2 regions of the Streptomyces sp. NPDC048196 genome follow, and region 1 is predicted to be linked to the other one. Evidence: riboswitches for the same ligand, from Rfam matches in the RefSeq annotation. Region 1 holds a riboswitch; the other holds the start of a gene.
The links. A riboswitch is a leader RNA that binds a small molecule or an ion and turns the genes downstream of it on or off. The one in region 1 is predicted to bind thiamine pyrophosphate.

Region 1 (12,034 bases):
GCGCCGCAAAGCGCAACGGCGACCAAGCCCCGCGGCGCAGCAGACGGCTACGTGCGGTGCGCCGCAAAGCGCAACGGCGACCAAGCCCCGCGGCGCAGCAGACAGGTCCATGCGGGGCGCCGCGAAGCGCAACGGCGAGACGCCCCGCGGCGCAGCAGACGGCTACGTGCGGGGCGCCGCAAAGCGCAACGGCGAGACGACCCGCGGCGCAGCAGACGGGTACGTGCGGCGCGCCGCAAAGCGCAACCGCGAGACGACCCGCGGCGCAGCAGACGGGTACGTGGGAGGCGCCGCAAAGCGCGCAACGGCAGGGTCAGAACGCCGGCCGTTCAGGGTCGAGTGCGGCCATCCCGTCCCCGGGGGAGGACGCGACCGCGAAGTGGCGTTGCGGGATGCGGCCCGCGCGGTGCGCCAGGCGGCCCGCCGCCACCGCGTGGCGCATCGCGTGTGCCATGAGGACGGGTTCTTGGGCGCGGGTCACCGCGGAGGCCAGCATGACCGCCGCGCAGCCCAGTTCCATCGCGAGGGCCGCGTCGGAGGCCGTGCCGGCGCCGGCGTCCAGGATGACGGGGACGCCGGCCCGCTCGGTGATCAGCTGGAAGTTGTGCGGGTTGCGGATGCCCAGGCCGGAGCCGATCGGCGAGCCCAGCGGCATGATCGCGGCGCAGCCCACGTCCTCCAGTTTGCGGGCCAGCACCGGATCGTCGTTCGTGTAGGGCAGCACCGTGAAGCCGTCGTCCACCAGGGTCTCCGCGGCGTCCAGCAGCTCGATCGGGTCGGGCAGCAGGGTGCGCTCGTCCGCGACGACCTCCAGCTTGACCCAGTCGGTGCCGAGCGCCTCCCGGGCGAGCCGGGCGGTGAGCACCGCCTCGCCCGCGGTGAAGCAGCCCGCCGTATTGGGCAGCACCCGGATCCCGTGCCGGTTCAGGACGGACAGCACCGAGCCCTGCACGGTCGGGTCCAGCCGCCGCATGGCGACCGTGGTCAGCTCCGTACCGGAGGCGAGCAGTGCCCGTTCCAGGACGTCGAGGCTGGGTGCGCCGCCGGTGCCCATGATCAGGCGGGAGGTGAAGGTGGTGTCGGCGATGGTGAGGGGATCGGAGGTGTCGGTGGGCGGGGTGACGCGCGTCTCGGCGGAGAGGTCGGTTTCGGCCATGGCGGGTCAGCCTCCCTGGACCGCGGTGAGGACCTCGACCCGGTCGCCGTCGCCGAGCGGGGTGGCGGGCCACCGGGTGCGCGGCACCACGACCTCGTTGACCGCGGCGGCCACCCCGGACGGCGCCGAGGACAGGGTCGCGACGAGCCGGTCGAGGGTGAGTCCGCCGGGGATCTCGCGGGGTTCGCCGTTGACGGACACCGAGATGGTGGGGGCGGGGGCGCTCATACGGGCTGCTCCTGGAGGAGGCGGGGGTGCGCGGCCTTCGAGGTGGTGGCGAAGCGCGCGGGGCTGAAGGGGCGGGCCTCGTCGGGGAGGCTCCCGGTGGCCAGCAGTTCGGCCATCACGTCACCGGTGACCGGCGTCAGCAGGACACCGTTGCGGAAGTGGCCGGTGGCCAGGTGCAGGCCGGGCAGTTCGGTCGGGCCGAGCAGCGGGGCGTTGTCGGGGGAGCCGGGGCGCAGCCCGGCGCAGCTCTCCACGAGCGGCAGCTCGGTGATGCCGGGCACCAGCTCGTGCGTGTCCCGCAGCAGCTCGTAGACGCCGCCGGCGGTGACCGTGGTGTCCCAGCCCAGCTCCTCGCTGGTGGCGCCGACGACCAGTTCGCCGCTCTCCCGCGGCACCAGATAGAGCGGATTGCCGCGGACGACGGCCCGTACGGTGCGCGACAGGAAGGCGGGGGAGCCGGCCGGCATGTCCGGCAGCCGCAGCCGCAGCACCTGTCCCTTGACCGGCCGCACCGGCGGCCGCACCTCCTCGGGCACCCCGGCCAGCCGGCCGCTGAAGCTGCCCGCCGCCAGTACGGTCTGGCCGGCCGACAGCCGTGTCCCGTCGGCGAGTTGGGCCCCGCCGGCCCGCCCGGCGTCGACCGTCAGCCGCTGCGCGCGCGTGCGGTGGAAGACCACCCCGGCGCGCTCGCAGGCCACCAGCAGCGCATGGGCCAGCCGGCGCGGATCGACCTGGTGGTCGCCGTCGACCCGTAGCCCGCCACGTACGCCGGGGGCCAGCATCGGCTCCAGGCGGCGGCACTCCCGGCCGGTGAGCCACTGGGAGTCCAGCCCCGAACGGATCTGCAGGGCGTGCAGTTCGCGCAGGTGGGCCCGGTCGTCGGCGTCCAGGGCGACCGCCAGGGTGCCGCACCGCCGGTAGCCGGTCGGCTGCCCGCCGGCCTCCTCCAGCTCCTCGACGAACCGCGGATAGCGGCGGGCCGAGGCGAGGTTGAGGCCCAGCAGGGTCTGCTCGCCGTAGTGGAGCTCGGTGACCGCGGCCAGCATGCCGGCCGCGACGTGTGCCGCGCCGCCGCCCGGTGCGGGATCGGCCACGGCGACGGTCAGCCCGCGGCCGGCCGCCCGCCAGGCGGTGACCAGCCCGATGATGCCGCCGCCGATGACGAGTACATCGGGGTGCTTCGTGGTTCCTGTGGCAGGTGGATGCATGGGCGTCCAGCCCCTCCCTTCGCCGGCATGACCCGGATCAGGTTCGTACGGTCGGAGGCCGGCCAGCCTCCCTCTCAGCCCGGTACGCCCGGGCTCCCGCGAGTGCGTGCATCGGTCACCCTAATACGGGGCCGCGACGGGCCGTAAGGGAACGCGGGGCCACACCGGTGGCCCCGGGGACCGGGACGGCGGTCCGTGACGGTGTGTCAGAGATCTCCTTGCGCGCTGCTGCGAGCCGCGTCGCCGCCCGTCCTAGAGTGATCGGGTGAGCGAGCAGAGCAAGTCCTCCCAGGCCCCTGACCGCACGCTGCGCGTGGTGATCGTCGGCGCCGGAATCGCGGGCGTGCAGACCGCGGTCGCCCTGCGGGAACAGGGCTGGCCCGGCACGATCACGCTGATCGGCGACGAGCCGCACCAGCCCTACGACCGCCCCCCGCTCTCCAAGGCGGTCCTGCTGGGCAAGGCCGACGGCTCCGCCTTCGAGGTCGATTTCGCCGGGCTGAACATCGACCTCCACCTCGGCCGCCGGGTCACCGCCCTGGTCCCGGAGGAGCGCGTGGTCGAGACGGATGCGGGCCGGGTGCCGTACGACCACGCGGTGATCGCCACCGGTGCCGACCCGATCACGCTGCCCGGCAGCGAGGGGCTGCCCGGCGTCCACCTGCTGCGCACCCTCGACGACGCCGAACGGCTGCGGCCGGTGCTCGCCGCCCAGCACGAGATCGTGGTCGTCGGGGCCGGCTGGATCGGCGCCGAGTTCGCGACCGCGGCCCGGGAGGCGGGCTGCGCGGTCACCGTCGTCGAGGCCGCCGACCGCCCGCTGGCCGGTGCGCTGCCCGCCGAGGTCGCCGCCCACATGACCGGCTGGTACGCGGACGCCGGCGCCGAGCTGCGGCTCGGCGCCCGGGTCGCCTCCGTGACGTCCGGGGCGGTCACCCTCGCCGACGGCACGGTGCTGCCCGCCGACGCGGTGGTCGTCGGCATCGGCGCCCGCCCCGCCACCGCCTGGCTTGCCGGCTCGGGCGTGGAGATCTCGGTCGAGGACGGCTCGGTGCTCACCGACGAACGGCTGCGCACCTCCGCCCCCGATGTCTACGCGGTCGGCGACTGCGCCTCCTTCCCGTCCACCCGTTACGGCACCCGCCTGCTGGTCCACCACTGGGACAACGCCCTCCAGGGCCCCCGTACGGTCGCCGAGAACATCGCCCGCGCCGGATCGGAGGGGCTGGTCTACGACCCCGTCCCGTACTTCTGGTCCGAGCAGTTCGGCCGGTTCGTGCAGTACGTGGGCCATCACGTGGACTCCGACGAGCTGGTGTGGCGCGGCGACCCCTCCGGCGCGGCCTGGTCGGTGCTCTGGCTGCGCGGCGCCGGCGGGCCGGGCGGGACGCCGGCCGGCGGGAGCCCCGGGGGCCGGCTGGTCGCCCTGCTCGCCGTGGGGCGGCCGCGGGACCTCGCCCAGGGGCGCAAGCTCATCGAGCGGGGTGTGGCCCTGGACCGGGAGCGGGCGGCGAACGCGGCGGTACCGCTGAAGGCCGCGGCGCTGTAGCCGGCGGGCGGCCGGGGCATCGGGGGCGCCGGCGGGCGCACCGGCGGGCGCGCCGAGGGCGCGTGGTCACTCTCCGGTGTGCCGGAACGGCCCTGACGGGGATGCCCGGCTACCGGCTGTCAGTGCGAGGTGGCAGGCTTGTCCTGTGACCGAGATTGACGCAAAGATCGATGGACTCGTCCCCGCCTGGCTCACCCTCCCCGACATCGCCGAACAACTCGGCGTCGAGGTGACCCGTGTCCGGCAGCTGGTCAAGGAGGGCCAGCTGATCGCGGTGCGCCGCGGCGAGAACCGGGTGCTCCAGGTGCCCGCCGATTTCATCAAGGACGACAAGGTGGTCAAGGGCCTCGTCGGTACCCTCACCCTCCTCAAGGACGACGGCTTCACCGACGAGGAGATGCTGGAGTGGCTGTTCACCGAGGATGAGAGCCTGCCCGGCACCCCGGCGCAGGCGCTGCGCGAGAATCGCGGCACGGAGGTCAAGCGCCGGGCCCAGGCCCTCGCCGTCTGACGCCGCCGCCGCGGCCGCCCCCGGCAGCCGCGGCGGCCTCCGCAGCCACCTCGATCCGTAACCACCTTTCGGGGCGTACGGACCGGAAGACCCGGTCCGTACGCCCCTGACCTGGGGGAATCCGCCCATGAGCGCCGCACGACAGGCCCTGTCCGACGCCCGGCTCTATCTCTGCACGGACGCCCGCAGGAAGCAGGGCGACCTCCCGCAGTTCCTGGACGCGGTGCTCGCTTCCGGTGTCGACATCGTCCAGCTGCGCGACAAGGGCATGGAGGCCGGCGAGGAGCTGCGGCACCTGGAGGTCTTCGCGGACGCCTGCCGGCGGCACGGCAAGCTGCTGGCCGTGAACGACCGGGCGGACGTGGCGCACGCCGCCGGCAGCGATGTGCTGCACCTCGGCCAGGGTGACCTGCCCGTCCCGGCCGCCCGCGCCCTGCTCGGCCCCGACGTCCTGATAGGCCGCTCCACGCACGCCGAGGCCGAGGTGGACGTCGCGCTCACCGAAGCGGGCGTGGACTACTTCTGCACCGGCCCCTGCTGGCCGACCCCCACCAAGCCGGGCCGGCACGCCCCCGGCCTGGACCTGGTCCGGTACACCGCCGCGCGCGCCCCCGAGCGCCCCTGGTTCGCGATCGGCGGGATCGACGCCGGCAACCTCGACGAGGTGCTGACGGCCGGCGCCCGCCGGGTGGTGGTGGTCCGGGCGATCACGGAGGCCGACGATCCGGGCGCGGCGGCCGCCGCACTGGCCAAGCGCATCCGGACCTGGGACGCCTGACGGGCCCCGGCGGGCCGCAAAATGTCCACCCACTGGACATGAACCGGACCAACCAGGCATAACGCCGATGACGGTTGGTGTGAGACCGGCTGCTGGTTAACCTGCCCGTATGGCCCTAGGTACAGCTTCCACCAGGACTGATCGCGCACGGACCGTGCGTGAGCTGCTCGCTTCCGGCAAGCAGTCCTACTCCTTCGAGTTCGCCGCCCCGAAGACCGAGAAGGGTGAGCGGACCCTGTGGAACGCCATTCGCCGGATCGAGGCCGTCTCCCCGACCTTCGTCTCCGTCACGTACGGCGCCGGCGGCACCTCCCGTGACGGCACGGTGCGCGCCACGGAGCGCATCGCCACGGACACCACCCTCACCCCGGTGGCCCATCTGACCGCGGTCAACCACTCCCTCGCCGACCTGCGCAACATCATCGGCCAGTACGCCGACGCCGGGATCCGCAACATGCTCGCGCTGCGCGGCGACCCGCCCGGCGACCCCATGGGCGAGTGGATCAAGCACCCGGACGGCGTCTCCTACGCCGCCGACCTGGTCCGGCTGATCAAGGAGTCCGGCGACTTCTGCGTCGGCGTCGCCGCCTTCCCCGAGATGCACCCGCGCTCGACGGACTGGGACACCGACGTGACCCACTTCGTCGCCAAGTGCCGGGCCGGCGCGGACTTCGCCATCACCCAGATGTTCTTCTACCCGGAGGACTACTTCCGGCTCCGCGACCGGGTCGCGGCGGCGGGTTGCCAGACACCCATCATCCCGGAGATCATGCCGGTCACGAACGTCCGTCAGATCGAGCGGTTCGCGCAGCTCAGCAATGCCGCGTTCCCGCCCGAACTGGCCGAGCGCATCCTGGCCGTCAAGGACGACCCGGCGGCGGTACGCTCCATTGGGATCGAGTACGCGACCGAGGTGTGTTCGCGCTTGATGGCCGAGGACGTGCCCGGGTTGCACTTCATTACCCTCAACCACTCCACGGCGACTCTGGAAATCTACGAGAATCTGGGGCTGCACCAGCGGCCCTGATCACGGTGGCCGGCGAGCGGCGGAAGAGGGGCGTATATGGGCTGGACGATCCTCTACATCGCGTTCGGTCTGGTCGCCCTGTGGCTGCTGGGCGAGGTGCTGCTCCAGTACAAGGCCCGGCTGCGCTGGCGGTTGCTCGCCTTCGTCGGCTTCCTCGGCGTCGTCATCGGCGTCATCATCCCCTCGGTGATCGTGATCGGGGTCGGTCTGATCGCGTTCGCCACCGGCCAGACCAATGTGACGCTCTCCTTCAAACGCGGTTTCACCGAGGGCTGGGCGCTGGGCGGCAAGCCCGGTGAGAGCCGGCGGCGCCGCGGTCGCCGGTCCGGCCCGCCCGCCGCCGAACCGTCCCTGCAGGTCTCCGACGTCGAGGCGGTGCCGCCGGCCGACGGTCCCGGTGGCGGCCCGGCCGACGCTCCGCAGGCCGGCCCCGGCCGGGGCGCGGACGGGGGCCCGGACACCTTCGAGAGCACCGGGGGCTTCCAGAGCCCCGGCTTCCCCGGGCAGGACGGTTACGGCGGCCAGGACCCGTACGCCGCCGGCCAGGATGCCTACGCGGACCGGGACTCCTACGCCGGCCAGGATTCCTACGCCGGCCAGGACTCCTACGCCGGTCAGAACTCCTACGACTCCGCGGCCGACGGGTACGGCGCGGGCGGCTACGGCGGTCCGGACCCGTACCAGGACCCGCAGGACCGGAGCGTGTTCGCCACCCAGGCCTTCGACGCCACCACCGTCTACGCACCGCAGCCGATGCCCGAGGAGACCGGCCAGTACGGCATCTACAGCCCGGACGCCCGAGCCCCGCAGAGCAGCGACTACAGCGACTACGGCGGCTACGACGCGTACGGGGCCACCACGGACGGCACCGCGGGCAGCGGCGCCGGTGACGCCAACGGCTATGGCTACGGCGGCAGTTACGGCACGCCCGCGGCCGGCCAGGACCCCTACGGCGACCCGTACGCGGCCTACGGCGACGGCTCCGGCCAGGCCGGCTACTCCGACCCCTACGGCGGCCAGCAGTACGCCGCGCCCTACGACCCCTACGCCCAGCCCGACCCCTACGGCCAGGCGTCCTACGGCGGGCAGCAGTACGGCGACCAGGGCCAGCCGGCGGGACAGAACCCCGGCCAGGGCTACGGCGAGACCCCGCCCGGCGGGGTCTGGGTCCCGCAGCAGCGTGGTGACGAACTCCCGCCCGAGCAGCAGCCCTACCCGCCGTACCAGCAGCAGGACTACGACGGCCGGCCGTACCGCTACTGACGGTGCCGAGAGCCGCAGGCTCGTTCCGGCCCGCCGCCGGGTCGCTCCGACCGCCCCTGACGTCCCCCGACCACCCCGGCCCGGCCCTACGTGGAGCCGTGCCAGTCGTCGCCGTGCACGATCAGTCCCGCGACGAGCGCCCCGGACATCCCGGCGTGCGCCAGACCGCCGCCCGGGTGTGACCAGCCGCCGACCGCGTACAGCCCCGGTATCCGGGTGCGGTTCCCGGGCCGCAGGAAGCGGCCCTCCCGGCCCGGCAACGCGGGGGCCGGTATCGCCTCCCCGTCCGCCGGCGGCAGCACCTCACGCCACAGCACCCGCTCGCGCAGCCCCGGCACCGCGGCCTCGGCCACCGTCGTCAGCCGGTCGGCCGCCTCCTCGACGGCCGCACCGTCGAGCCGGTCCACCGGGCCGTGCGGCGCGACCGTCGCGGACAGCGTCACCGCCTCGTGCTCCCCGTCGGGCCGCGTCGTGGGGTCGTCCGGGCGCAGCACCGTCACCGTCGGCCGCGCACAGGGCGTCCGCGGACCCCCGCTGCCGTCCCCGAACACGCCCGCCAACTCAGCGGCGCGGTCCGGGGCATGGACCACCGTGCGGTGTACCGCGCCCGCCTCGCGGGGCCCGCGCAGCGCCAGACAGACCGTCAGCCGTCCCGGGGCACGGTCCGCCGGGCCGGTCCGCGGCCGCACCTCGTCCGCGTCGTACGGCTCGCGGCCGCCCAGCAGCCCGGGCAGCCGGGCCGGGTCGAGGCCCGCGACCACGAAGGCGGCCTCCTCCCGCCGGCCGTCGGCCAGCTCGACGCCCGCCACCCGGCCGCCCTTCTCGGCGATCCCGGTCACCTCCGCACCGAAGGTGAACTCCACCTTGCGGGCCAGACAGCGCTCGTACAGCGCGTCGGCCAGCGCCCGCACACCGCCGCGGGGGTACCAGCTGCCGAAGGTCTGCTCCATGTACGGCAGCACCGCGGCGCTCGCCGGGGCCCGGCGCGGGTCCAGGCCGTACGCCAGCGCATGGCTCTCCAGGAGGGCGACCAACCGGGGGTCGGCCAGCTCGCGGCGGGCGATCTCGGCGAGGGTGGCCGTCGTCGGCCCCTTGTCGCGCCGGCCGAACAGCCCGCGCCGGCGCACCGCCGGATACGGATCGCGCCCCAGCACCCGCCAGTCCTGCCACAGCGGCTCCTCCAGAAGCGGCCGGCGGGCGGCGTCCCAGGCCTCGCGGGCGCGGCCCACCAGCTCGCTCCAGCGCTCACCGGCCCCCGCGCCCAGCGCCTCGTCCAGCGCCGCGAGGACCCCGGCCCGCGAGGCGTTGGGCAGCGACACCGCCGTACCGTCGGCGAAGACATGGCGGCTCGCGGGATCGACCTGGGACAGCTCCAGGCAGCTCTCCAGCGGCTCGCGGCCGGTTTTGATGAACAGGTCGCGGTAGACCGCGGGCAGATGCAGCAGGCCCGGGCCCGTGTCGAAGGTGAAACCGTCCCGTGCCAGCTGCCGCACCGCGCCGCCGTGCGTCGCGGCACGCTCGAACACCGCCACCCGGTGGCCCGCGACGGCCAGCCGGGCAGCGGCCGCCATCGCGCCCATCCCGGCGCCGATCACCGCAATCCGTGCCATGCCTGCGACTTTATCCGCCGCCACCGACAACGCCGGAACGGGCGGGTGCGGTCGCGGCCGGGGCCCGCTCAGCCCGCCGGCGGCACCCCGGCGCCCGCCGCGGCCAGTCGCTTCTCCTCGCGCCGGGCCCGCCGCCGGCGCAGGTACCGGCGGATCCGCGACCACAGAAGGACCACCACCACGATGCCCGTGAGCAGCAGCAGTGCCGCGATGGACCCGGCGATCAGCGGATGGAAGACCGCGAGGACCACGATCCCGGCCACGCCCAGGTCCTCCAGCAGGCTCAGCACGATGTTGCTGGCCGGCTCCGGCGAGGTGTTCACCGCGATCCGGGTGCCCGCCTTGACCAAGTGGCTCAGCAGCGCCGTGGAGCCGCCCACCGCGCCCGCCGCCAGCTGGGGCAGCGACCCGTCGTGCCCGGCCAGCAGCGCCGCCACCACGCCGCCCGCGACCGGCCGGACGACCGTGTGCACCGCGTCCCAGACCGAGTCGAGGTAGGGGACCTTGTCGGCGATCGCCTCCACCAGGAAGAGCACCCCGGCCACGATCAGCACGTCGGGGCGCTGCAGCGCGGCGGGGACGTCGTCGGTGACGCCGGCCGTGCCGAGCAGGCCGAGGAGCAGGACGACGGCGTAGGCGTTGATCCCGCTCGCCCAGCCACTGGTGAAAACCAAGGGAAGTACGGACACGACGCAGATCGTAGGCCGCCCGTGGGGCCCGGTGCTCAGTTTTGAGTATCCGTACTCAGACGGCCAGATGAGTAGGTACGCGGATGGGCCGGCGGCCGCCCGGACGGAAGAGTGGGGGCCACGGAAGGGAAGCGGCGCCGCACCGCCGACACGGGGCGGCGGAGCGGCGCGGCTCCCGGACGTGACGGGGGAGGACGGGGGAACGACGGGGGAGTACGGGGGCTCCACGGGGGAGCACGGGGGAAACGCCGCCCTGGTCGGATCGGAGGGGGAACGATCCGTGCCAGGGCGGCGCACTCTCCGGTGCGGGCCCGCGGGGGAACACAAAGGGGTGCGCGCCGTACCTGACCAATACGGCGCGCACTCATCCATTTCTGCGGTCGGTCCGCAGCTACCCGCTGTTGTTGTGGCCGGTCGTCACCGGCCTTCCGCGGAACGGCCGCTGACCCGGCCCTGGAGCAGCCGGGACAACGCGGCGTGCACCTCGTCGATCGACCGGTCCGGCTGGTACGACTGCCAGTCCAGGGCCGCCACCAGGACCATCCCGAACAGTGCCGAGGCGGTCAGCGGAATGTCGATCTCCTCGCTCAGCTCCTCCTGGTCGACCGCCTCGCGCAGCACGTTCTCGACGACCGTGATGGCCCGCTCCCGCACCACCATCAGCGTCGACTGCCAGGCGCGGTTGGTGCGCCACAGCTCGGCGACGTAGAGCTGGGTGAGCGCCGGGTAACGGGAGATGAAGTCCAGCCCGGCCCGGATCATCGCGTCCAGTGCGTCGATCCGGCGGCCGCCCCGGTCGATGACCTCGTCGGCGGCCGCCTGCAAGGAGGTCGCCAGCAGCTCTATGCCGTGCCGCAGCAGCTCCTCGAAGAGAACGTTCTTGCTCGCGAAGTTGTAGTAGACCGTGCCCTTCGCGACCCCCGCCCGTTCGGCGATCTCGTCCACCGTGGTGGAGGAGAAGCCCTGTTCGGCGATGAGTGTGACCGCGGCTTCGAAGAGCTTGCGCCGGGTGGCGTCGCGGCGTGTGTTGGAGCTGTCCATGGAGGGGATTGTGCCGCTCTCCGGGGTGTGCGTGCTCACAGGCTCAGCTCCGGGTGGAGGTCCTTCATCCGGACCACCTGGCGGCCACGGGCGGTCAGCGAGGTCAGCAGGAGCGCGCCGACGGTGAAGGCCGCCAGTACCGCACTGCCCTGCCATACGGGCGTGAGGTCGCCCCCGGTGATGAGCCGGCGCAGCCCCTCCACGATGTAACTCATCGGCAGATACGGGTGGATGGCGCCGAAGAAGCCGGGGCTGGTCTGCACCGGGTACGTGCCGCCGGCCGAGGTCAGCTGGAGCATCAGCAGCGCCAGCACCAGGATCCGGCCGGCCGGCCCGAACTGTGCGTTCAGCCACTGCACGATCGCCGAGAAACAGGCCGTGACCAGCGCCAGGAAGCCGAGCGTGCCGGCCGCCCTGGCCATCTGCAGGCCGAGCCCGAAGTGCAGTACGGACATCAGGGCCGCGGTCTGCAGTACGCCCACGCCGACCACCGGCAGCCAGCCGGAGACCGCCACCCGCCAGGAGGAGGCGCCCATCGCCAGCGCCCGCCTGTTGAGCGGCTGGATCAGCATGTACGCCACCATGGCGCCGACCCACAGCGACAGCGGGATGAAGTACGGCGCGAAACCGGTGCCGTAGTTGGGCGCCTTGTGGGCGGCGCCGGAGGCCAGCTGCACCGGGTCGGACATCACCAGGGTGCGGGCGTCGCGCTCCCTCTTGCCGTAGTCGGGGATCCGCTTCGCCCCGTCGTGCAGGCCGCCGGCCAGCTTCTGCGAGCCGTCGGAGAGCTTGAACATGCCGCCGTCCAGGGTTTGCGCGCCGTCCTTGAGCTTGCCCACCCCGGAGTCGAGGTCCTGCATCCCGGCCGCGGCCCGGCCCGTGCCGTCGTGCAGCTGGTGCGCGCCGTCGTTCAGCCGGTCCGCGCCGGCGGCCAGCTGCGCATTGCCCGCGGCCAGCTTGCGGGCGCCCGCGGA
Region 2 (12,034 bases), on a different contig from region 1:
GGTAGAAGCCGGAAAAGAGGGTGGCGTACCACTCGGGGAAGGCGGCGAAGGTCGCCCCGCCCGCGCTGAGCAGCCAGACCTCGTTGCCGTCCCAGACCGGGCCGATGGTGTTGATCAGTACCCGCTTCTCGCTGCGATCGCGGGCGAGGAGCTTGGTGAGGACGCCGATCCCGAAGTCGAATCCTTCGAGGAAGAAGTATCCGGTCCACAGGACGGCGATGAGAACGAACCAGACGTCGTGGAGTTGCACGGTCGCCTCCTAGTACGAGAAGGCCATCGGCCGGTCGGCGTCGGCGCTGTCTCCGCCGATCTTGGTGGGCGGGTTGAGGTCGTCGTCGGTGAGCTCCGGGGGGCCGGCCTTGATGTACTTCACCAGCAGCTTGACCTCGACCACGGCGAGGATCGCGTAGAGCGTGGTGAAGACGATCATCGAGGTGAGCACCTCGCCCTGCGAGACGCCGGGGGAGACCGCGTCGGAGGTGCGCAGCACGCCGTAGACGACCCAGGGCTGCCGGCCCGTCTCGGTGAAGATCCAGCCCCACGAGTTCGCGATCAGCGGGAAGCCGAGGGTGACGAAGGCGAGCGACCAGTACCACTTGCTGAGGCGGGCGCCGAGCACTTTGTTCTTGGTGAGCGCGAGCTTCGGTGGTTCCTCGTCGCCGGTGCGCAGTCCGGGCGACAGCCAGAACTTCTTGCGGGTGAGCCAGAGCCCGGCGAGCCCGATGGCGAACGACGACATGCCGAAGCCGATCATCCAGCGGAAGCCCCAGTAGGCGACGGGGATGTTGGGCCGGTAGTCGCCGGGGCCGAACTTCTGCTGCTCGGACCTGTTGACGTCGTTGATGCCGGGGACCGGCGAGGAGAAGTCGTCATGGGCCAGGAACGAGAGCAGTCCGGGTATCTCGATGGCCACCTTGTTGTGGCCCTTCTCCACGTCCCCGTAGGCGAAGACCGAGAACGGCGCCGGCGCCTCCTTGTCCCAGAGCGCCTCGGCGGCGGCCATCTTCATCGGCTGCTGCTTGAACATGACCTTGCCGAGCGTGTCACCGCTGACCGCGGTGAGGATGCCGGCGATGACCAGGGTGATCAGCCCGAGCCGCAGCGAGGTCCGCATGACCTTGATGTGCTTCTTGCGCATCAGGTGGAAGGCGGAGATGCCGACCATGAACGCGGCGCCCGTCAGGAAGGCGGCGGTCAGCGTGTGGAAGACGACGACCAGGGTGGTGTCCTGGGTCAGCACCTTCCAGAAGTCGGTGAGCTCGGCGCGTCGGGTGGTGGCGTTGTACCTGTAGCCGACCGGGTGCTGCATCCAGGAGTTCGCGGCCAGGATGAAGTACGCCGACAGGATCGTGCCTATGGAGACCATCCACATGCAGAAGCAGTGGATCTTCTTGGGCAGCTTGTCCCAGCCGAAGATCCACAGGCCGATGAAGGTCGACTCGAAGAAGAACGCGATGAGCGCCTCGAAGGCCAGCGGGGCACCGAAGACGTCACCGACGAACCGCGAGTAGTCGGACCAGTTCATGCCGAACTGGAACTCCTGCACGATGCCGGTGACGACACCCATCGCGATGTTGATCAGAAACAGCTTGCCCCAGAACTTCGTGGCCTTGAGGTACTGCTGCTTGCCCGTGCGCACCCATGCGGTCTCGAGTCCGGCCACCAGAGCGGCGAGGGAGATCGTCAGGGGGACGAAGAGGAAGTGGTAGACGGTGGTGATGCCGAATTGCCATCGCGCCAGAGTCTCCGGCGCCAAGGCCAGTTCCATGCCGTGCTCCTTACCTCGCCGCTTGCCAGCGGCAATGTCCCTTTTGCGTCACACAAAGCGGTAAATACCGGGACGGGCTTGTGAACGCGTTCACATTCACAAGCAATTATCTCCCATGCCCCCTCGCCCTTGGGTAAGGGGGGTACGTGACTGCGGTCACGCTCGAATCCATGGCGCATGAATACGTCCGCCGAGGTTGCGGGGGCCCTTCTCCGAGTGTGGACGCCCTCTTCCGCACGGCTTCAACACATTGTTGAATTCATCGCCATGAAGATCCGTATCAGCTGGCCCGCCGGGCAATTGACCGCGACCCTCGACGACACCCCGACCGCGGCGGCGCTCATGGCCGCCCTCCCGGTCGACGCCACCGCCCACACCTGGGGCGAGGAGGTCTACTTCGACACCGGGCTCTCGCCCGCCCTGGAACCCGACGCCCGCCAGGTCGTCGAGGCCGGCACCGTCGCTTTCTGGCCACCGGGCAACGCCCTCGCGCTCCCCTACGGCCCCACGCCGATCTCCGAGGGCGACGAACCCCGGCTGGCCTCCCCCTGCAACGTGCTGGGCCGCATCGACGGCGATCCGCGGGTCCTGGCCACCGTCCGCAGCGGCGACCCCATTCACGTACAGCAGGCGTGAGCAGCCCCGCCCACCACGGCAAAGGCCGCGGGTCGACGGACCCGCGGCCTTTGCCGTGCCACTCCTCTGCAACGCCTTGCAGCGCCTTCCGGTGCGCATGCCGGCGCCTTTCGGCGGCTTACAGCGCCTTGCGGAAATCCTCCGCCGCCTGCAGGAACAGATCCATCGCCGCGGTCTCCCCGATCGTGACTCGGACGCCCTCACCGGCGAACGGCCGCACCACCACGCCGGCCCGCTCACAGGCCGCCGCGAAGTCGGTCGTCCGGTCCCCCAGCCGCAGCCAGACGAAGTTGGCCTGGGTCTCCGGCACCGTCCAGCCCTGCCCGAGCAGCCCGTCGACCACCCGCGCCCGCTCGGCCACCAGGGCGTCCACCCGCTCCAGCAGGGCCTGCTCGCTGCGCAGCGACGCCACCGCCGCCTCCTGCGCGAGCTGGCTCACCCCGAACGGCACCGCCGTCTTGCGCAGCGCGGCGGCCACCGGCTCGTGCGCCACCGCGAAGCCCACCCGCAGCCCCGCCAGGCCGTACGCCTTCGAGAAGGTCCGCAGCACGCAGACGTTGGGACGGTCGCGGTAGATCTCGATCCCGTCCGGCACCTCGGCGTCGCGGATGAACTCGCGGTACGCCTCGTCCAGCACCACCAGCACGTCCCCCGGCACCCGGTCCAGGAACGACTCCAGCTCCGCGCGGCGGACGACGGTCCCGGTGGGGTTGTTGGGATTGCAGACGAAGATCAGCCGGGTCCGGTCGGTGATCGCGGCGAGCATCGCGTCGAGGTCGTGCACCTCACCGGAGGTCAGCGGGACCTGCACGGAGGTGGCCCCGGACACCTGGGTGATGATCGGGTACGCCTCGAACGACCGCCAGGCGTAGATCACTTCGTCACCCGGCCCGGCCGTCGACTGGATCAGCTGCTGGGCCACGCCCACCGAGCCGGTGCCGGTCGCCAGATGCTCCACCGGCACCGAGAACCGGTCGGCCAGCTCCGCCATCAGGCCCGTGCAGGCCATGTCCGGGTAACGGTTGAAGGACCCCGCGGCGGTCACCGCGCTCTCCAGGACGCCCGGCAGCGGCGGATAGGGATTCTCGTTGGAGGACAGCTTGTAGGTGACGGGACCGTCGGCCGGCGCCGGCCGCCCCGGCTTGTAGGTGGGGATGCCGTCCAGCGCCGCACGCAGCTTCGGGGTCTTCTCGCTCACCGCAGGTCCTCCTCGACCGTCCCGTCCATCTCCAATACTGCACACCTTAAGAGGATTGACCCGTTCGGCGGCAGCCCCGGCAGGGATCGGGCGCCCGGCACATCCCTCCGCACCCGTGCACCAAGATCACCCGGACGGGGCCAGCGTGAGACCTTCGGGGCGCGCCCCGCTCGCAGTCGCGCGCCGGTGGCCTACGCCGTGGCGCGCATCCCTCGTCAAGGTGACTTGAGACCTCTTCGAGACCTGAACCGATCGACAGGTCGAGCCAGCAATTCTCCCCTCAAATAGCCAGCACAACCCCCAACTTCCCTCGCTTGTACGGCATCTGACGTTAGATCACCTTGCAGAAACGTGCCTTTCCATCGGCGCAGTCAAGGCCCCGCGAATGGCCCTATCGAGCCCTACTATCGGCTCGCCATGACAGCAGCAGGGAAGCACCAGGTGAGCCGGGCGACCGGTCGCCGGCTGGGGCGGGCGGGCATCCGCGATGTGGCCGCCGCAGCCGGTGTGTCGATCACGACCGTCTCCGACGCGCTCAACGGCAAGGGCCGGCTTCCGGATGCCACCCGTAGCCACGTCCGCGAGGTGGCCGACCGGCTGGGCTACCGCCCGTCCGCAGCCGCCCGCACCCTCCGTACCGGCAAGTCGGGGCTCCTCGGCCTGACCGTGACCACGTACGGGGATGAACCTTTCACCTTCACCGAGTTCGCCTACTTCGCCGAGATGGCCAGAGCGGCCACCTCCGCGGCCCTGGCCCGCGGCTACGCGCTGGTCATCCTCCCCGCGACCTCCCGGCACGACGTGTGGTCCAACGTCGCCCTGGACGGCACGGTCGTCATCGACCCCGCCGACGGCGACCCGGTCGTGACCGAGCTCGTCCGGCACGGGATCCCGGTGGTCTCCGACGGCCGCCCCGGCGGGGCCCTGCCGGTCACCGGATGGGTCGACAACGACCACGAGGCCGCCGTCCTCGGCCTGCTCGACCACCTCGCCGACGCCGGCGCCCGCCGCATCGGCCTGCTCACCGGCACCACCACCGACACCTACACCCGCCTTTCGACCACGGCGTACCTGCACTGGTGCGAGCGGGTCGGGCAGGATCCGGTCTACGAGTCGTACCCGGCCCACGACCCGTGTGCGGGCGCGGTGGCCGCCGACCGGCTGCTGGCCCGCCCGGACCGGCCGGACGCCGTCTACGGCCTCTTCGACCCCAACGGCACCGATCTGCTCGCCGCCGCCCGGCGCTACGGCCTGCGCGTCCCGGAGGACCTGCTGCTGGTCTGCTGCAGCGAATCCACCGTCTACGCCACGACCGAACCGCCGATCACCACGCTCTCCCTCAAGCCGCGCCGGATCGGCACCGCCGTCGTGCAGATCCTCATCGACGCCATCGAGGGGCTCGACACCGGACGCCCGATCGAGCAGGTGATACCGACCGATCTGATCGTGCGCACCTCCTCCCAGCGGCGGTCCCCACGCACGACCATCAGCCCGCCACGAGGTCCCGCCGGCGACTGAACGCGCCGCCGAACACGAACGAGCGGGCGCGCCGGACGACGCCGGAGCGCCCGCATTGACGCGAGGGCGCCCGCGTTGACGCAGAAAAAACAGGGCGATCCCGGGAGAAATCAGCCGCGAATGCCAGGCTCCAGCGGATTGACCACCCCCGGGTGCGTCACAACCCGCGACCGGCATTCCTATGATGGGCGCACGACACCGCGGACCGCCGTCGACCAGGCAAGGTCCGAGAGGTGCACGGCGGCGCAACGGTGGAGGGGTCGATGACTCAGGGGGCCAGTCAGGAACCCATGGTGTGGACCATGGGTGGACAAGCTCCGGCGTCCGCTCCGCCGCCCGAAATGTCTGCCGGATCCCCCGTGCCGCCGGCCGGCCCGCCGGTCCATCTGCCCGCCGGTCCCCCGGTCGCACCGCCCACCGCGCCCCCTGCACCCCCCGCGGTGCCGCCGGCCTCGCCGCCGGTCGAGCTGCCCGAGGACTACACCCCTACCGCCCGCGACCTGCCGGTCGTCACCCCGGGCCGGACGGACACGCTCATCGACCGGCCGTCCGTCGCGCCGGTCCCCGACCCGGCCATGAGCTCCGACGCGCCCGAGGGCATGGGCCCCCTCTACGTCGTCGGCGATGTGCACGGCTACTACGACGAGCTGCGCGAGGCGCTGGCCGCCGAAGGCCTGATCGACGCCGACGGCAGCTGGGCGGCCGGCAACGCCCGGCTGTGGTTCCTCGGCGACTTCACCGACCGCGGCCCGGACGGCATCGGCGTGATCGACCTGGTCATGCAGCTGTCCGCGGAGGCCGCGGCGGCCGGCGGCTACTGCAAGGCCCTGATGGGCAATCACGAGCTGCTGCTGCTGGGCGCCAAGCGGTTCGGCGACACCCCTGTGCAGTCCGGCGCCGGCACCGCCTCGTTCCAGGCCGCCTGGCTCCTCAACGGCGGCCAGAAGACCGACATGGACCGCCTGGAGGACCACCACCTGCAGTGGATGGCCCGGCTGGACGCCGTGATGGAGGAGGACGGGCATCTGCTCGTGCACTCCGACACCACCGCCTACCTCGAATACGGCGACTCCATCGAGGCCGTCAACGACACCGTCCACGAGGTCCTCACCCGCAGCGACGCCGACGAAGTCTGGGACCTCTTCCGGAAGTTCACCAAGCGCTTCGCCTTCCGCGACGAGTCCGGCTCGCAGGCCGTACGCGAACTCCTGGACGCCTACGGCGGTGACCGCGTCGTGCACGGCCACAGCCCGATCCCGTACCTCCTGGGCGAGGTCGGCACGGAGGACGGCGAGGGCGACGGCATCGCGGTCGACGGTCCGCACGTCTACGCCGACGGTCTGGCCATCGCCATGGACGGCGGCATCACGATGGCCGGAAAGCTGCTGGTCGTCCAACTCCCCCTGACTGGCTGAGCGTTCCCGGGGCAGGTATCCCCCGGACCGGCGGGACGACCGGTGCGGGCAGGGACGAGGGGAGACACCGGCGGGATCCGGTCGGGCGGTTACTCAATTTCCGCAAACTCTCTGTCACCCCGGACCGGAGTCGCTCTACCATCGGTCTATCCGTAGCAGGCTCTCCTCCGTTTCCGCCCACTGCCCGGCCCACGCCGGCCGTACGGCCCTACGGAGCATCGGGGGATGCACATGAACAGCGCTCCGCACCTGCTGAACGAGGACCGCGCGGAATTCGCGCGGCTCCTTGATGAGGCGCTGCGTACCGCGGAATACCGCCCGGACGACCTCACCGCCGCCACGGGAAAGCATCTGAACAACGAGCAGTTGCGCACGATGGCGCTCAGCGCGACCACCGCCATCGCCGCCTGCGCAACGGCCGAATACCAACGCTATGTCCAGCTCCGTGCCGAGCTGCGGGCACCGGCACCGGCCGTCTCCGGCCCGGCGTCCGGCCCCGTGGTGCCCGCCGGGGAGCACGAGGAGGACGCCGAGGAGGGGCCGGGACCGGCCACCGACCCGGCCGGGGACGAGGCCGGAAACACCGGTGCCGGGCTGGCGGCGGTGGTCACCGTGCTCGCCCCGGTCCTCGCCGGTATCGCCGCCGTGCTCTTTCTCGTCATCGGCTACGTCCTGCGCGCGGTCAGCCCCGACAAGTCGCTGGCGCAGCCACTGATCAGCGTCGGCTGGGTGTTCGCGGCGCTCACCGCGGCCGGCTCCCTGGTCGCGATGACCTGCCTGGTCGTCACCGCACTGCGCAACGGCCCGTCCGCCGAGTCCGCCAGAGTCGACGAGCTGTACGAGTCCCTGGAGCAGGCCCGGGAGGCGTGGCGGCGCGCCCTGCTGGAGCGCGGGCTGCTGCCCTTTCTGCGCGAGGCGCTCGCCGACCCCACGGCCACTCCGGACGACGACCCGGTCCGCTACGTCCCGCGCCGCACCCCGGTCTCCGAGAGCCGCATCCCGACGCTCGGTTACACCCGCCCGGAGTTCTCCAGCCCCGAAACCGGCTCCTCGGCCTCCCGGCCGCGCTACTCCAGCCCGGACTTCACCAGCCCGGATCACGGGGGGCCGGACGAGGGGGCGGACTAGGAGCCGGGCGGCGCGAGGAACCGGGCGGCGCTCGGACCGGGCGGCGCCAGGAACCGGGCGGCGCTCGGACCGGGCGGCGCCAGGAACCCGACGGCGCTCGGGACCAGGCGGCGCCAGGAACCGGATGGGGGAGGCGGCGGTGGAGGCCCTGTTGGGGCCCAGCCCTGTCGGGGCCCCCACACGCCGTCAGCCGATCAGTCCGCCAGCGGCAGGTACACCCGGTTCCCCGCTGCCGCGAACTCCTTCGACTTCTCCAGCATCCCGGCCTCGACCTCCTCGGGCGTGGCGTCCGCGTCGCCGCCGAACTGCTCCGTGATGCTCCTGCTGATCTTCATGGAGCAGAACTTCGGCCCGCACATCGAGCAGAAGTGCGCCGTCTTGGCCGGCTCGGCGGGCAGCGTCTCGTCGTGGAAGGCGCGTGCCGTGTCCGGGTCGAGAGCCAGGTTGAACTGGTCCTCCCAGCGGAACTCGAAGCGCGCGTCGGAGAGCGCGTCGTCCCATTCCTGGGCGCCCGGGTGCCCCTTGGCCAGATCCGCCGCATGGGCCGCGATCTTGTAGGTGATCACGCCGGTCTTGACGTCATCGCGGTCCGGCAGGCCCAGGTGCTCCTTGGGCGTGACGTAGCAGAGCATCGCGGTGCCCCACCAGGCGATCATCGCCGCGCCGATACCGGAGGTGATGTGGTCGTAGGCGGGCGCGATGTCGGTGGTCAGCGGCCCGAGCGTGTAGAACGGGGCCTCCTCGCAGATCTCCTGCTGGAGGTCGATGTTCTCCTTGATCTTGTGCATCGGGACATGTCCCGGGCCCTCGATCATCGTCTGCACGCCGTGCCGCTTGGCGATGGTGTTGAGCTCGCCAAGCGTCTTCAGCTCCGCGAACTGCGCCTCGTCGTTGGCGTCCGCGATGGAGCCGGGGCGCAGGCCGTCACCGAGCGAGTAGGTCACGTCGTAGGAGGCGAGGATCTCGCAGAGCTCCTCGAAGTGCGTGTAGAGGAACGACTCCTTGTGGTGCGCCAGACACCACGCGGCCATGATCGAGCCGCCGCGCGAGACGATGCCGGTCTTGCGGCGGGCGGTGAGCGGGACGTAGCGGAGCAGCACACCGGCGTGCACCGTCATGTAGTCCACGCCCTGTTCGGCCTGCTCGATGACGGTGTCCTTGTAGATCTCCCAGGTCAGCTCCTCCGCCTTGCCGTCGACCTTCTCCAGCGCCTGGTAGAGCGGGACGGTGCCGATCGGGACGGGGGAGTTGCGCAGCACCCACTCGCGGGTGGTGTGGATGTTGCGGCCGGTGGAGAGGTCCATGACCGTGTCCGCGCCCCAGCGCGTCGCCCACGTCATCTTCTCCACCTCCTCCTCGATGGAGGAAGTGACCGCCGAATTACCGATGTTGGCGTTCACCTTCACCAGGAAGTTCTTGCCGATGATCATCGGCTCGATCTCCGGGTGGTTGACGTTGGCCGGCAGCACCGCGCGGCCGGCCGCGATCTCGTCCCGTACGAACTCCGGCGCGACGTTCTCGCGGAGTGCGACGTACTCCATCTCCGCGGTGACCTCGCCGCGCCGGGCGTAGGCGAGCTGGGTGACCGCGGCGCCGTCACGGCCGCGGCGCGGCTGGCGCGGGCGGCCGGGGAAGACCGCGTCGAGGTTCTTGAGGCCGCCGCGCGGCGAGGTGTGCTTGAGGCCGTCGTCCTCCGGGCGCAGAGGCCGGCCCGCGTACTCCTCGGTGTCGCCGCGGCCGATGATCCAGTTCTCCCGCAGCGGCGCCAGGCCACGGCGGACGTCGGTTTCGATGTTCGGGTCGGTATATGGCCCTGACGTGTCGTAGAGCGTCACGTCCTTGCCGTTGGTGAGGTGCACTCGCCGGACCGGTACCCGCAGGTCCGGGCGCGATCCGGAGACATAGCCCTTGTGCCAGCCGATCTCCTTCGGCTCGCCGCTGGCACCGCTTCCGCTTTCGGGCGTGCGTGCATCCTGCAGAGTCATAAGACCCAACTCCCTACGCCGGCATTACCCGGTAACAGGTTCGGCGGTCGACGCAGCGGTACCCGTCCGCCGGTGTTTCACGTGAAACACCGCTGGGACGAAGGTCAGCGCCCTCTCAGCCCGGTGCTCCGAGCTCCCGCGATTGCAAAGGTGGCACCACGGTAGCGGCCGATGCCGCGGAGTGAACAGGGGGCCCGTCGGAACGGAGCACCGACAGCAGCCGCACGTCTTGCGAGGGCAGCCGGACATCTTGCAATGATCGGGCGGTGAGCACTCACGAGCCCCACCTTCCGCCCGGCCGCCCGCAGCCCGGCCGTCCGTATACCGGTCGTCAGCAGTCCGGTCGGCAGCAGTCCGGCGCGCAGGGGGGTCCACCGACGGGTCCGCTGGCTGGTCCGCAGGCCGGCCAACTGGCTGGTCCACTGGCTGGTCAGCAGGCCGGCCCGCAGGGGGGTGGACACGGGGATGGGCACGGGCATGAGCAGGCGCACGCCCACGGCCATGGCTCCGGGCACGGGCACGGGCACAGTCATGGCCACGGGCACAGTCATGGCCACGGACCTGCCGCGCCCGTTTCCCGGCATCTGCGCAAGGTGATCGCGGCGGTCCTGATCCCGTTCGCGGCCGCGGTGGCGGTCGGCCTGGTCGTGCTCTGGCCGGGCGGTGCACCACCGCACAAACCGTCCGGTGTGGGCTTCGACCAGCCCACGGAACGTGCCCGCGTGATCAAGGTCGCGGAGGTCAACTGCGCCGACGTACATGCCGAGCAGCAGCCCCAGCCACCGTCGCCGACCGGGCAACAGCCGACCGGGGGAGCGGCGAAGGGAAAGCCCTGCCAGCAGGCGACGATCAAGGTCACCACGGGCGAGAACACCGGACGCACCTTCCAGACGGTGGTGACGCCGGACGCGCTCCGGCACTACTCCACCGGACAGGACGTCGTGGTGGCGTACTCCCCCAAGGCGCCCAAGGAGCTCCAGTACTCGGTCAGCGATGTCGACCGGTCGGTGCCGATGTGGATCCTGGCGGGAATCTTCGCCCTGGCGGTCGTCGTCGTAGGACGGCTGCGCGGGGTGCTGGCGCTGGTGGCACTGGCGGCCAGCTTCGTCGTCCTGACGCTGTTCATCCTGCCGGCGATCCTCCAGGGCTCCGATCCGCTGGTGGTGGCCGTGGTCGGAGGCAGCGCGATCATGCTGATCGCCCTGTACATGTGCCACGGCCTGACGGCGCGCACCTCGGTCGCGGTGCTCGGCACCCTCGCGTCGCTGCTGCTGATCGGGCTGCTGGGGTCCGTGTTCATCAACTGGGCGCTGCTGACCGGCAATACGGACGACACCACGGGTCTGGTGCACGGCCTCTATCCGAACATCGAGATCCGCGGTCTGCTGCTGGCCGGGATCATCATCGGGTCCCTGGGCGTGCTCGACGATGTGACGGTCACCCAGACCGCGGCGATCTGGGAGCTACGGGAGGCGGACCCGTCGGCCGGCTGGCGCAAGCTGTACGGCGCGGCAATGCGGATCGGCCGGGATCACATCGCCTCCGTCGTCAACACCCTCGTACTGGCCTACGCGGGCGCCGCCCTGCCGTTGCTTTTGCTGTTCTCCATCGCACAGAGCAGCGTCGGCACGGTCGCCACGAGCGAGGTGGTGGCCGAGGAAATCGTCCGCACCCTGGTGGGCAGCATCGGCCTGGTGGCCTCGGTACCCCTGACGACGCTACTGGCAGCCCTGGTCGTCGCAGCAGACCGCAAAAAGCCCAGCCCCCGAGGCAGAGGCACCCGCCCAAATATCTCCGAGGCCGAGAGCGCCACGTCCCCACCGGACACCCTCGGCACGCGCGGCGCAGCCGCCCCATCGGACATCCCCGGCACACGGAGTGCAGTGGCCCCGCCGGGTAACTACGGCACGCAGGGTGCGACCGCCCCACCGGACACCCACGGGACGCAGCAGACGGCCGGGTCATCAGAGCAATCAGCAGCCACCCCCCGCCCGAGCTCCAGCCACCGCGGAGGCCGCGGCAGGCGCCGTCGGCGGTGAGGAGGGGAAGCAGGGGGCTAGGGAGCGGTTCGGTTCGGAGATCGCATCGTGCGAGGTCTATGGCTCGACACCGGCTGGAGGCGCGGAGGCCAGGCCCACGCGAGCCGTAGGCGCGGGGCACCCGGAACGCGAGGACGCGACACCCTGGGACGCGGGGACGGGGGCCGCGCGAACGCGGGGACACGGGGCGCCACCCCCGGGACGCGGAACGCGAGGACACGGGACGCGGTCACGATGGGGTGGCCGGCCGGGCGCGGACGCGCGAGCGCGGATCGAGGTTCTCCCCGCAGACGGGCACGCACCCGGGCGACACCAGAAGGCCACGAACCGGGCCGCAGCCAGACCGG

Region 2: it holds a riboswitch for thiamine pyrophosphate, as region 1 does, so the genes downstream of both, thiC (phosphomethylpyrimidine synthase ThiC) here and thiO (glycine oxidase ThiO) in region 1, are expected to answer to the same signal.

What each region holds. Positions count from the first base shown of each region.
Region 1 covers NZ_JBEZMM010000021.1:136-12,169, forward strand. Annotated here, with positions in the region: gene AB0E02_RS21030 (thiazole synthase) at 314-1,156, opposite strand; gene thiS (sulfur carrier protein ThiS) at 1,163-1,384, opposite strand; gene thiO (glycine oxidase ThiO) at 1,381-2,592, opposite strand; TPP riboswitch at 2,590-2,702, opposite strand; gene AB0E02_RS21045 (FAD-dependent oxidoreductase) at 2,858-4,141, shown strand; gene AB0E02_RS21050 (Rv2175c family DNA-binding protein) at 4,287-4,652, shown strand; gene thiE (thiamine phosphate synthase) at 4,780-5,430, shown strand; gene metF (methylenetetrahydrofolate reductase [NAD(P)H]) at 5,540-6,457, shown strand; gene AB0E02_RS21065 (hypothetical protein) at 6,494-7,720, shown strand; gene AB0E02_RS21070 (NAD(P)/FAD-dependent oxidoreductase) at 7,807-9,330, opposite strand; gene AB0E02_RS21075 (DUF4126 domain-containing protein) at 9,399-10,019, opposite strand; gene AB0E02_RS21080 (TetR/AcrR family transcriptional regulator) at 10,437-11,060, opposite strand; gene AB0E02_RS21085 (YhgE/Pip domain-containing protein) at 11,096-12,034, opposite strand, start outside.
Region 2 covers NZ_JBEZMM010000007.1:67,627-79,660, forward strand. Annotated here, with positions in the region: gene cydB (cytochrome d ubiquinol oxidase subunit II) at 1-250, opposite strand, end outside; gene AB0E02_RS10880 (cytochrome ubiquinol oxidase subunit I) at 260-1,768, opposite strand; gene AB0E02_RS10885 (cyclophilin-like fold protein) at 2,036-2,404, shown strand; gene hisC (histidinol-phosphate transaminase) at 2,523-3,602, opposite strand; gene AB0E02_RS10895 (LacI family DNA-binding transcriptional regulator) at 4,020-5,120, shown strand; gene AB0E02_RS10900 (metallophosphoesterase) at 5,462-6,535, shown strand; gene AB0E02_RS10905 (hypothetical protein) at 6,761-7,663, shown strand; gene thiC (phosphomethylpyrimidine synthase ThiC) at 7,858-9,648, opposite strand; TPP riboswitch at 9,642-9,798, opposite strand; gene AB0E02_RS10915 (YibE/F family protein) at 10,059-11,687, shown strand.